DNA from 2 places in the Pseudarthrobacter sp. SORGH_AS 212 genome. Region 2 is predicted to be linked to the other one. Evidence: riboswitches for the same ligand, from Rfam matches in the RefSeq annotation. Region 2 holds a riboswitch; the other holds the start of a gene.
What was found. Region 2 has a riboswitch for cyclic di-AMP ahead of QE394_RS18665 (LysM peptidoglycan-binding domain-containing protein). Riboswitches for the same ligand answer to the same signal wherever they lie in the genome.

Region 1: it holds a riboswitch for cyclic di-AMP, as region 2 does, so the genes downstream of both, QE394_RS05825 (hypothetical protein) here and QE394_RS18665 (LysM peptidoglycan-binding domain-containing protein) in region 2, are expected to answer to the same signal.

The regions. Positions count from the first base shown of each region.
Region 1 covers NZ_JAUTAA010000001.1:1,284,669-1,290,345, forward strand. The annotation lists gene QE394_RS05820 (HAMP domain-containing sensor histidine kinase) at 1-1,072, shown strand, start outside; cyclic di-AMP (ydaO/yuaA leader) riboswitch at 1,206-1,363, shown strand; gene QE394_RS05825 (hypothetical protein) at 1,366-2,103, shown strand; gene QE394_RS05830 (glyoxalase superfamily protein) at 2,279-2,647, opposite strand; gene upp (uracil phosphoribosyltransferase) at 2,693-3,328, opposite strand; gene QE394_RS05840 (phosphatase PAP2 family protein) at 3,341-4,318, opposite strand; gene QE394_RS05845 (nucleoside deaminase) at 4,377-4,883, shown strand; gene QE394_RS05850 (glycosyltransferase family 4 protein) at 4,938-5,677, opposite strand, start outside.
Region 2 covers NZ_JAUTAA010000001.1:4,063,760-4,069,436, forward strand. The annotation lists gene QE394_RS18655 (ribonuclease Z) at 1-306, shown strand, start outside; gene QE394_RS18660 (protein adenylyltransferase SelO) at 303-1,778, shown strand; gene QE394_RS18665 (LysM peptidoglycan-binding domain-containing protein) at 1,871-2,716, opposite strand; cyclic di-AMP (ydaO/yuaA leader) riboswitch at 2,720-2,892, opposite strand; gene QE394_RS18670 (hypothetical protein) at 3,078-4,034, opposite strand; gene QE394_RS18675 (hypothetical protein) at 4,136-4,579, shown strand; gene QE394_RS18680 (lytic transglycosylase domain-containing protein) at 4,518-5,459, shown strand; gene QE394_RS18685 (TraR/DksA C4-type zinc finger protein) at 5,480-5,677, shown strand, end outside.

The sequences.
Region 1 (5,677 bases), 2.8 Mb from region 2:
CGGTGATTACCGGCTGATCGCGGTCCAGACAAACTCCGGCGATGTCCTGGTCACGGGACTCCCCCTGGCTACCAAGGAAAGTACCCTCAGGTCCCTGGTGTGGACCTTCGTGTTCGTGTCGTTGGGCGGCCTGCTGCTGATCGGCCTCGTGGGGACGGTACTGATCCGCCGCACCATGAAACCCCTGGAACAGCTTTCCGAGGTTGCCACCCGGGTGTCTGAGCTGCCCCTGGACGCCGGTGAGGTGGCGCTCGCCGTGCGGGTGCCGCCGTCGAACTCCAACCCGGGCACCGAAGTGGGCAGTGTGGGGCATGCACTGAACCTCATGCTGGACAACGTAGCCAGCGCCCTGGAAGCCCGGCAGAAGAGCGAAACCAAGGTGCGCCAATTCGTGGCGGACGCCTCGCACGAGCTCCGCACCCCGCTGACCGCCATCCGCGGCTACACCGAACTGATGCGGATGACGGAGGACTTCACTCCCGACGGACAGAAATCGCTGGCCCGGGTCCAAAGCCAGTCCGAGCGGATGACGGCCCTGGTGGAGGACCTGCTGCTCCTGGCGCGGCTGGATGAGGGCCAGCCGCTCAAGCTGGCCGAGGTGGACCTGACGCAGCTGGTGGTGGAAAGCGTCAGCGACGAGAAGGTCATGGCCCCGAGCCACACCTGGCGGCTGGATCTTCCTGCGGAGCCGGTGCTGGTCAACGGGGACGGCGCGCAGCTGCGGCAGGTACTCATGAACCTGCTGTCCAACGCCCGGAAACACACCCCTGCCGGAACCACCGTGGTGGCCGGCGTCGGTACGGCACCCGACGGCGCCGCCGTCGTGACGGTCACGGACGACGGCGGAGGCATTCCGGCTGACTTCGTGGACCACGTCTTTTCCCGCTTCGCCCGCGCAGACGCGGCCCGCAAGGGCAGCGGCGACCAGGCCGGCGCGGCCGTTGCCGAGGGCACCAGCGGGCTGGGCCTGTCCATTGTCCAATCCATCGTGGAAGCCCACGGAGGCCGGGTAACGGTCACATCACGGCCGGGGAAGACGGAGTTTGCGCTTCGCCTGCCCGCCGTGGCCTGAATTCGCCAAGGCGACGCGCCGTCGTCGTGACGTCTGTTACCTAAATGTGACTTAAGCGCCGCTCTCCTGTACCGTCGATAGGGTGCGGTTCCCGTTCGGGCCGCATATCCGGATGACGCCAAGCTCTGCCACTTCCCGGATTTCGCTTGAACTGAGGCAGAGGCGGGGGACCCACGTCCCGGGCAACGCAGTACTGCCCTTGGGGTTAAGCCAGCACGTGTATTTGCCGTGCGGCCGGATGCCCTCATCCGAACCCGACAGCTAACTCCGCAGGTGTGAGAGGCGAAACAAACATGTCTAAATTCACGGTAAAACCGCGCCCAAAATCGGCCCCGAGCCACAGCGCGCAGCCTGAAACCCGCAAGAAGTCTTCCTTCGGCAAGCGCGCCGCGGTGCTCGCAGTCTCCGCAGCCATGCTGGTGGGCGTAGGCGCCGCAGGCCAGGCCACGGACGGCTTTTCCGGCGTGGCAGCTACCGGCTCCGAGTCCCCCGCTGCCACCGATTCCCAGATGAGCATCGAGAAGAGCGAAATCCGGTCTAACCCGGCTGCGTCGGCGCCCGCCGAACTCAAGGTGCAGCCCCAGGAGGCGGCACCGGCGCCCGCACCCGCTGCGGAACCTGCCCCGGCCGCAGCGCCCGCCCCGGCTCCTGCACCGGAACCGGCACCTGCTCCCGCACCGGAGCCTGCTCCCGCTCCCGAGCCTGCTCCCGTCGTCGCCGTCAACGATCCTGCCGGCGCACAGGCCTACGCGTCCGGCCAGCTGGCCAGCTACGGATGGGCGCAGGACCAGATGCAGTGCCTGGTCACCCTGTGGACTAAGGAATCCGACTGGACCACCACCGCCACCAACGCCAGCAGCGGCGCTTACGGCATCGTGCAGTCCCTCCCCGCCGAAAAAATGGCGAGCGCCGGCCCCGACTACCTGACCAACTACCGCACCCAGATCAACTGGGGCCTGAACTACATCAAGGAGCGCTACCAGTCCCCGTGTGGCGCCCTGAACTTCCACCTGGGCAACAACTGGTACTAAAAACCTTCACACGCTGAGGCCCTTTCGACCGGCCGCCGCCGAACCCTACCGGTTCAGCGGCGGCCGTCGTCGTATCTGCTTCATGCCGCGAGGCACCAATTACCCCGTGCGTTAGGTAGCAATTTTTGGGATTGGCCCTAACGGCCACCGAGCGGTTTGGGGCTGGGACGTGCCGTTACCGTCCCGGAATGTACTGGACGGCCCAGCGGTTGCCGTCCGGGTCCGCGAAGTACACGAAGTGCCCCCAGTCCTGAACGTCCACATCGCTGACCTCCACCCCATTGTTCTTCAGGTGGTCATGGGCGGCTTGGATGTCACTGACCACCAGCTGCAGGTTGGAGCCGGTGCCCGGAGGAGCGTCAGTGAGGCCTTCCCCGATGCAGATGGAACACGCTGAACCGGGCGGGGTCAGCTGCACGAAGCGGATGGATTCCGACGGGCGTTCGTCGAAGTCGGCGTTGAAACCCACTTTATTAACGTAGAAATCCTTGGCGCGGTCCACATCGGACACGGGGACAAACACGAGTTCAAGTTTCCAGTCCATTGCCACAGGCTACGGCCGGGGACTTGTGCGCGGAAGGCTTGAACCTCAGCCGGCGATGCCGTACAGCCGGTCTCCCGCATCTCCAAGGCCGGGCACGATGTAGGACTTTTCGTTCAGCTTCTCGTCAATCGACGCAAGGACGATGTGCACGTTTGCCTCGCCCAGTTCCTCCTCCAGCTTGGCCAAGCCCTCCGGGGCCGCCAGCAGGCAGATGCACGTGACGTCCGACGCCCCGCGCTTGAACAGGAACTTGATGGCCTCGCGCAGGGTTCCGCCGGTGGCCAGCATGGGATCCAGAACGAAGACCTGCCGGCCGGTAAGGTCCTCAGGCAGGCGCTCGGCGTAGGTGATGATGTCCAGGGTTTCCTCGTCCCGGGCCATGCCCAGGAAACCCACTTCTGCAGTGGGGACCAGCTTGGTCATGCCCTCCAGCATGCCGAGGCCGGCGCGCAGGATGGGGACCACCAGAGGGGTGGGCTTGGTGAAGGCCGTGCCCACCGTGGTGCTGACCGGAGTCTCGATAGTGACCGGTTCGGTGCGGACCTCGCGCGTGGCCTCGTACGCCAGCAGCGTCACCAGTTCCTCCGTCAGCTGCCGGAACACGGGCGAAGGGGTGTTCTTATCCCGGAGGACAGTGAGCTTATGGGCGACCAGCGGGTGGTCCACAACGAGAGTGCGCATTGCTCAAAACTATCATCCGGCGCTGTCCCTGCCGGAGTCCGTCGTTCCCCGCTCCGGGTGCCGTGCGCGGCCGGCGTGGTGGGTCCCGCCGTCGTGGTCCATTCCGCCTGGGTGAGTCCCGCCGTCGTGGTCCATTCCGCCTGGGTGAGTCCCGCCGTCGTGGTCCATTCCGCCTGGGTGAGTCCCGCCGTCGTGGTCCGCTCCGCGGCCATGCGCCCCGCCGTCGTGGTGCATGGCGTCTGACACAGCGTCACGCACCACGGGATGCTCAAACGTAGGCGCCGGACCGGCATGTTCCCGGCGTCGAATCAGGTGGAACATACGGTGGGCCAAGATGACGAACCCCACCCAGGCCAGGCCCAGCGTCCAGCCGGCAATAACATCGGTCAACCAGTGGTGGCCCAGGAAAACCCTGCTCAGGCCCATGGACATAATGAAGACGGTACCCGCGGTGATGGCCGTGATGCGGACGCTGAGGACCTGGAACTGCAGGCAGATGATGTACACCAGCACGCCGATCACCACTGTGGTGTTAAGGGTGTGCCCGCTGGGAAACGACGGTGAGTCTTCGTAGGGCGGAACAGCTTCGGAGTGGTCCGGCCGGGTCCGGCCCACCAGCCGCTTGCCCAAGGTGGTGGCCGCGGTGGAAACCGCGGCTGCACCGCCCACAAGGAGGAGCGGGCGCCACGACCTGCTGAGGAAGGTCAGCCACGCGGTGAGGAGCGTGGCGAGGATGGGCATGCCGATGCCGCCGCCAATGTTGGTGAAGCCCGTGACGAATGCATCAAGTCCGGGATTGCGCAGTGACTGGGCGTAGTCCAGGGCGGGGATATCAAGGCTCGCCAGGCCCTCGTCATCCACCACGTCCGAATACACTTCGGCACCCAGGAGGGCCATGGCGACAATCAGGGTTCCGCCCACCGCCATGGTCAGCCACAAGGCGGCATACGGTTTGATCCAACGGTCCACGCGGTCCCGAACGGTACTCACGGCGCCTCCCCGGCATTCAGTACGCAGGCTTACTATCCCCCGAAACTATCATTGAGCCATGGTCTCCGCATCGAACAGTTACGACGAGTGGATGGGCCTCGCCCTGGCGGAGGCCCGCGCGGCGCTCGCTACCGGCGATGTCCCCATTGGCGCCGTGGTGCTGGGGCCCGACGGCGAGGTGCTGGGTTCCGGACGGAACCAGCGGGAAGAGCTTGGGGACCCCACCGCCCATGCCGAGGTTGTGGCCATCCGCCAGGCTGCTGAGCGGCTGCGGGAACTGGCACGGCTCGCCGGCGGCCCGGACGACGGGTGGCGGTTGTCCGACTGCACGCTGGTGGTCACGCTGGAACCGTGCGCGATGTGTGCCGGCGCGATCGTCCTGGCCCGGATCCCCCGGGTGGTGTTCGGCGCCTGGGACGCGAAGGCGGGCGCCGCGGGGTCCGTGTTCGACATTCTCCGAGAGCGGCGGCTCAACCACTGGGTGGAGGTCTACCCGGGCATCCGGGAAGGCGAGAGCTCCGTGCTGCTGCGCGACTTCTTCGCGGATCACCGGACACGGTTGTAGCCGCACCGCTTCGGCTGGTGACCGGAGCCTAATCAGGCTTGGCCTGTTCCCGCTTTACCCGGCGCCTGTCAGCGCACGCACGACGTTCTCGGCCGTCTCCTCCCACCCGTGCAGGAGGCCGCGTGCTTCCAGGGCCCGGCTGCGCCATTCCTGCTGCAAAGCATGGTCCTCCAGCCATCGCCGAAGGGCCGTGCCGAGAACGGCTGCGTCCGCTTCGCCCCCATGGGGAAGCGCAAGCGCCTCGCCCGGAAGGCGCGTGCCGGCGTCGGCATCCTTCAGCCCGGCCAGGTCCAGCGCTTCGACCGCACCGGTCCCCTGCCGGACCACCACGGGAACGCCGCGGGCCAGCGATTCGGTGACCACCATGCCAAACGCTTCTTCCCGCGAGACGAGAAGGCTCAGGTCCGCCCGGTTCCATTCCGCCTCAAGCGCATCCCCCGCCAACTCCCCCGCTAGCTGCACTCTTCCCGCCAGTCCGCTGCGGGCGATGGCTTCTTCCACCTGCCTGGCGTAGGCCGGATCTGCCTGCTCCGATCCCACCAGCGATGCTGTCCACTCCAGGTCCTGGACGCCTTCGAGTGCGGCCACGGTGAGGAGTTGGTCCTTGTTGGGCAGCAGCGCCGCCACGGCGAGGAGGTGTGGAGGCCGGGAGCCTGTGGCGGGCGGGACCGGATCGGCTCCCGGAAGGGCGACCCGGGCATTGGGAAGGCCGCGCTCCTTCAGGATGGCGGCCGCACTGCTGCTGGTGCAGATGACACCCGACGCCGCACGGAGCGCCCTTGCTTCTTTCTGCA
Region 2 (5,677 bases):
GACGGCGCCGACCTCCTGGTTGCCGAGTCCACCTTCAGCGACGACGACTGCGGGCTGGCGGAGGAATACCGCCACCTCACCGCCGGGCAGGCGGGCGATTTGGCGGGGCATGGGAGCGCCCGGACGCTGGTCCTCACGCATTTCTCATCCCGGTACGGCAACGACGTCACCCTCATGGTCCGGCAGGCGTCCGCCCGCGCCAAGGGTGCCATTGTCATCGCCGCCGACGACCTCCAGCGCATCCGCCTTCCGAACCGCCGCGGGGAGCCTGTAACGGCCGCCGCGGAGATAGGGTTAAAACCATGACCGCTGCAGCACAATCAACTGTTGCCCTGGGTGGCCGCTTCGCCCGCGAACTCAACGAACTGGCGGTGCCCTGGGAGGCGGAGGAAGCTCCGGACCCCAAACTCCTGGTGCTCAACGAACCGCTCGCCGGAGAACTGGGGCTCGACCCTGGGTACCTGGGCTCGGAAGAGGGAGTGCGGTTCCTGCTGGGCAACCACGTGCCGGAAGGTGCCACACCCGTGGCCCAGGCCTACGCCGGGCACCAGTTCGGCGGCTACTCGCCCCTCCTCGGTGACGGCCGTGCGCTGCTGCTGGGTGAGCTGGAAGATGGCCGCGGACGGTTGAGGGACCTGCACCTGAAAGGCTCCGGCCGCACGCCGTTCGCGCGCGCCGGTGACGGCCGTGCGGTCGTGGGGCCCATGCTGCGCGAATACGTGGTCAGCGAGGCCATGCACGCCCTCGGCATCCCTACCACCCGCTCCCTTGCCGTCGTAGCTACCGGACGGCAGGTACGCCGGGATGACATGCTGCCCGGCGCCGTGCTGGCCCGGGTGGCCGGCAGCCACCTTCGGGTGGGCAGTTTCCAGTATGCGCGGGCCACCGAAAACCCGGAGCTCCTGCGCCGGCTGGCGGACCACGCCATCAGCCGTCACTATCCGGATGCTGCTGCGGCGGACAACCCATACCTCGCCCTCTATGGGGCGGTGGTGGCGGCACAGGCCTCGCTCGTGGCGCAGTGGATGCTGGTGGGGTTCGTCCACGGTGTGATGAATACAGACAACATGACCATCTCCGGGGAAACGATCGATTATGGCCCCTGTGCCTTCATCGACGCGTTCAACCCGGCCGCCGTGTACAGCTCCATCGACGTCGGTGGCCGGTATGCGTACGCCAACCAGCCGGTCATGGCCGAATGGAACCTTGCCCGCCTGGCCGAAGCCATGCTGCCGCTAATTGACGAAGACCAGGAGGCGGCGGTTCCGGTGGCCGTGGAGGCGCTGGGTGGATTCCGGCGGCAGTACAGTGCGGCGTGGTTCGGCGGCATGGCCACCAAGCTGGGCCTTGCGGCGGGGAAGCCGGGGACGGCAGCAGACGAGGAGGTCTCGGACCTGGTGGACGGGGTTACCGGCATCCTCAAGGACGGCCCCGTGGACTACACGCTCTTCTTCAGGAACCTGGCCAAGGCCGCCCGGGGTGACAGCCGGCCTGTCCGCGGCATGGTCATGGACCTGGCCGCGTACGATGCCTGGGCTGAACGCTGGCAGGAGCTGGGGCCGGACGCCGGGCTGATGGACCGCACCAATCCCGCGTACATTCCGCGGAACCACCTCGTCGAAGAGGCGCTGGCCGCGGCTACGGTCGGGGACCTGGAGCCACTGCACCGGCTGCTGGAAGCGGTGGCGGCGCCGTACAGCGAACGCCCCGGCCTGGAGCGGTACGCCGAGGGCGCCCCGGAGGACTTCGGGACGTACATGACCTTCTGCGGCACCTGAACAAGGAAGGGCAGCAAAAAGGGCGGTAGCCGGGGTCTCCCGGCTACCGCCCTTTTGCAGCTCTATGCGCTGAAAGCTACGTGCTCAGCAGGCTATGCGACCCGTACGTACGAGGCTGCACCAACCCAGCTGACGGAGTGCACCTGGGTCTGGCTGCCGTTGACCCCGCCGCTGACCATCTGGCCGTCACCGGCGTACACGCCGACGTGGCCTGCCGAGATGACGAGGTCACCCGGGGCGGGTGCGCCCACTACGGTGCCGTACTGGTAGAACTGGCCGGGAGCCAGGTCACCGACCGACTTGCCGACGGCGCGCAGGGCCTTCTCCACCATGGCGGTGCAGTCCTGGGTGACGCCCACCTGGCCGTACGCGTTGGCCAGGATGGCAGCGCCGGTGCCCGAGCCGGTGGCCGCAGGCGTTGCAGAGGCGTAACCGAGGTTCATGCCGGTGTTGGCGGGAGCGGCGCTTGCGGTCTGGACAGGTGCCGCGGCCGGAGCAACGGCCGGAGCGGCCGGTGCTGCGTAGCCGGCGCCGGGGATCGCAATCTGGTCACCCGGGTAGATGATCGAGGAAACGTCGAGGCCGTTGGCTGCCAGGACGTCGTTGAGGCCAACCCCGTAAGCGGACGCAATGGCGCCGAGGGTGTCGCCGGAAGCAACCGTGTGGACGTTGCCGGCAGCCGCGGCGGGTGCAGCCGCTACGGGTGCGGCAGGTGCCGAGTATGCCTGGACATTATTGGTTTCGGTGCTGTCCGGGCCGGTCACACCTGCATGTGCCGGAGCTCCGACGCCGAACGCAATGCCCGATGCTGCGGCTACCGCCAGTGCCGGGCGTCCGAAGGTCCGGGCCTGGGCCTTGGCCGTCACGGCCAGGCCCTGCAGCGCGATGGAGCCGGCCGGAGTAGCGCGGTGACGGGCGGTGGTGAAATTTTTTGACACGGTTGATCGCCTCTCCCATGCCTGCGGGGTGAGCTGTCGGGTTCGGGCTGGAGATGCCCGGCCGGTAGCGCACTTCGTCAGGGACGGAAGGCGATATCGACTTAACCCCAAGGCTTCGGTGAAGCCGCGGAAACTTGGTTCCCCCGTCCCTGCCAGCTGGAAAGCGATTGAATCCCGGTTCAGCGGCAGGGCTCGGCAAGCTGAGGGGAATGTCCCGTTTGGGAGGGACACGTGTATGACCATAACCCGGCGTACACCGGATTGTCACATTTGGATAACATGCGAGGCAGTCCTCTCGGATGAAGGCCTCCTCCGCGGGGCCTTCCGGAACGCCGCGGTGACCTCGGATGATGCGCGGGTCCTAGCCGTTGTGGCATGCCAACGTAACAAAGTCATAAAGTTGCGCACGCAACAGCCCGCCGGCTGCCACTTTCAGGACACCTTCCCGCGCTCCGGCGGTAACGGTGAGGGGCAGCAGGGTTCCCACTTTGTCTTCCGCGACGGCGTGCGGATCGCACCGGGCGGGACGCACCCGCAGGGCCAGGACCGTTTCGGGTTCCCCAGGCCGGACCGTTACGTCCCGCGGCCACGGCTCAACCCCGTCCTCCGCCAGCAGGGGCGTGCCGCCCACGCTGTGCAGCGTGAGGGACGGCGTCCCGGCGGGGGCCATCTGCCGTGGGCTGATGCGGAGGCGGACGACGGCGGTGCGGCCGTCCGCCGCCACCTCAAGGTGCTGGTCCAGGGCCAGCCCGGCCACCTTCGCGGCGTCCGCGGCCAGGCAGAGCTCGGAATTGTTGCGCGGCAGCACGCCGAAGGGATCCGGGGCCGGGAGGGTCAGTGCTGCCGGTTGCCGTCCGGCCGTAGCGACGGAAACCGTGGCGCTGGCCTGCGACGATGCCGTTGCCGGCTCGGCACAGGCCGGAGGTGGGAGCTGTGCGGGCACGCTCTTGGGTTGGTGCGGCGGAAGCTCCAGGCTGCCCGCCGGTGGCGTCCACTCGATGTCCCCGTCGAACAGCGGGGAACTGACGCGCGCCACGTCCACAGCCACGGGACTGTCCGTGGTGTTGGTGAGCTGGAGCAGGATGGCGTGCTGCCCGTACTGGTCGCGGGACTGGTTTAGCTCGATGGTGACCGGTCCGGGCGCCGCGGAAGCGGGGGACGCCGCCGGGGCGGGCTGCTGTGGTGTGCAGGCCGAACCTGCCAGCACTGCTGCGGTCAGCAACGGCAGCAAGCAGCGCGGGGTTGCCGGTTTTGCTGTCCGTCCGGGGGCAGGGGTCCGGCGGGCTGGTGTGGTGCTTGGTGTGCTGGCGCCGGCCATGGGCACAGTCTAGGGCCGCGGCGTGCCTTCCGTCTCTGCTGGATAACGATCCGCAGCAGCAAGCCCTCAACCTGTGGTTGAGGGCGGTAGGCTACGGGACTATGCCCCTGTCCGTTACCAAACTGAAGTCTCCGGTGCTCGGGGGACTTCTGGTGTTTGCACTGCTGGGACCGGCAGCCCTTGCGCCGGCGTCGGCCTCGGAGCGCGCGCCGGAGGGGTACCCCTCCTGGGAGGACGTCCGGAAGGCCAGGGAATCTGAAGCGGGCACAGCGGCGGAAATCACCCGGATCGGCAGCCTCCTCGCCGTTTTGCAGGCGGATTCAGAAGCGCTCGGTGGGGCGGCCGTTGCCGCTGCGGCGGATTTCGCCGCTGCCGAGGCGGCACTCACTGCAGCCAACAGCCGGGTCGATGCGTTGGCTGCGCAGTCAGCAGCAGCCAACGGGGAACTCCGGCAGCACCGCAGGGAAATCGGAGCCCTTTGCCGTGCAGTCGTACAAGACGGGTGCAACCACGGCCGGATTCTTCATGGCCCTGGACGCCCTTGAGTCCGGCAGCGTCCACGGACTCAACATGGTGGAGCTGGTTGGCGCGAAGACAGCCGGCCTGGTGGACCGGGCGGCGTCGGCCGCAAGAGTGGCATCGTCCCTGGGCGAGCAGGAGAATGCCGCACGGTCCGAGCGGGAAAACCTGTCCAGGGAGGCCGGAGCCAGGCTTGCCGGGGCCAGGTCGGCCCAGGATGCGGTGGCCCGCCACATCACTGAAGAGCAGCAGCACGGCGGCCAGCTCACGGCCCAGCTGGCCTCGCTCAAGGGAACAACCGCGTCCGTGGAGGGGGAGTTCCGGCAGGGACAGGCCGCCCTCGCCGCATATGAGGCCTCGCAGTCAGCAAAGCGGGCCGCTGCACAGGAACAGGCGCAACGGGAGTCGGTCCGGGCAGCGAAGGCCGCAGCAGACGCCCGCGTGGAGGGACCACGGCCCGCGCCCGCGGGCCCGCCGGGACCCGTCGACCCCGCTCCGGTGAACCCCGCACCGGCGGCCCCGGCCCCGGCCCCCGGACAGCCGGTCCGGCCGGTGCCGCCGCCCGTCGTCGTACCTTCTGTTCCCGGTGGTGCTGTCAACGATCCTGCCGGAGCGAAGAGCTACGCCGCCGGACGCCTGGGCGCCTACGGCTGGGGCCAGGACCAGTTCCTGTGCCTGGCGCAGCTATGGACCAAGGAGTCGAACTGGCAGACCACGGCCACCAACCCCTACTCGGGCGCCTATGGGATCCCCCAGGCATTGCCGCCGGGGAAGTATGCAAGCGCCGGCAGTGACTGGCTGACCAGTTACCGGACCCAGGTTGAGTGGGGGCTGGGTTACATCCGCGACAGGTACGGCTCGCCCTGCGGCGCCTGGAGCCACTCAATGGCGAACAACTGGTACTGACGCAGGACTAGGCTTTTCCCATGGCTGACTACGAACGCTTCCGGCTGCTGCTCGAAGAGGAACGGCAGCTGAAACTGGCCCTGCTGCCGGCGTTGCGGGCGGACATCGCCGCAGCCAACTCCGCCCGCCAGGGAGCCAACGTGGACGACGAACACGATCCCGAGGGTGCCACCATCGCCTTCGAGCTGTCCCAGGCCTCGGCGCTGCTGAACCAGAGC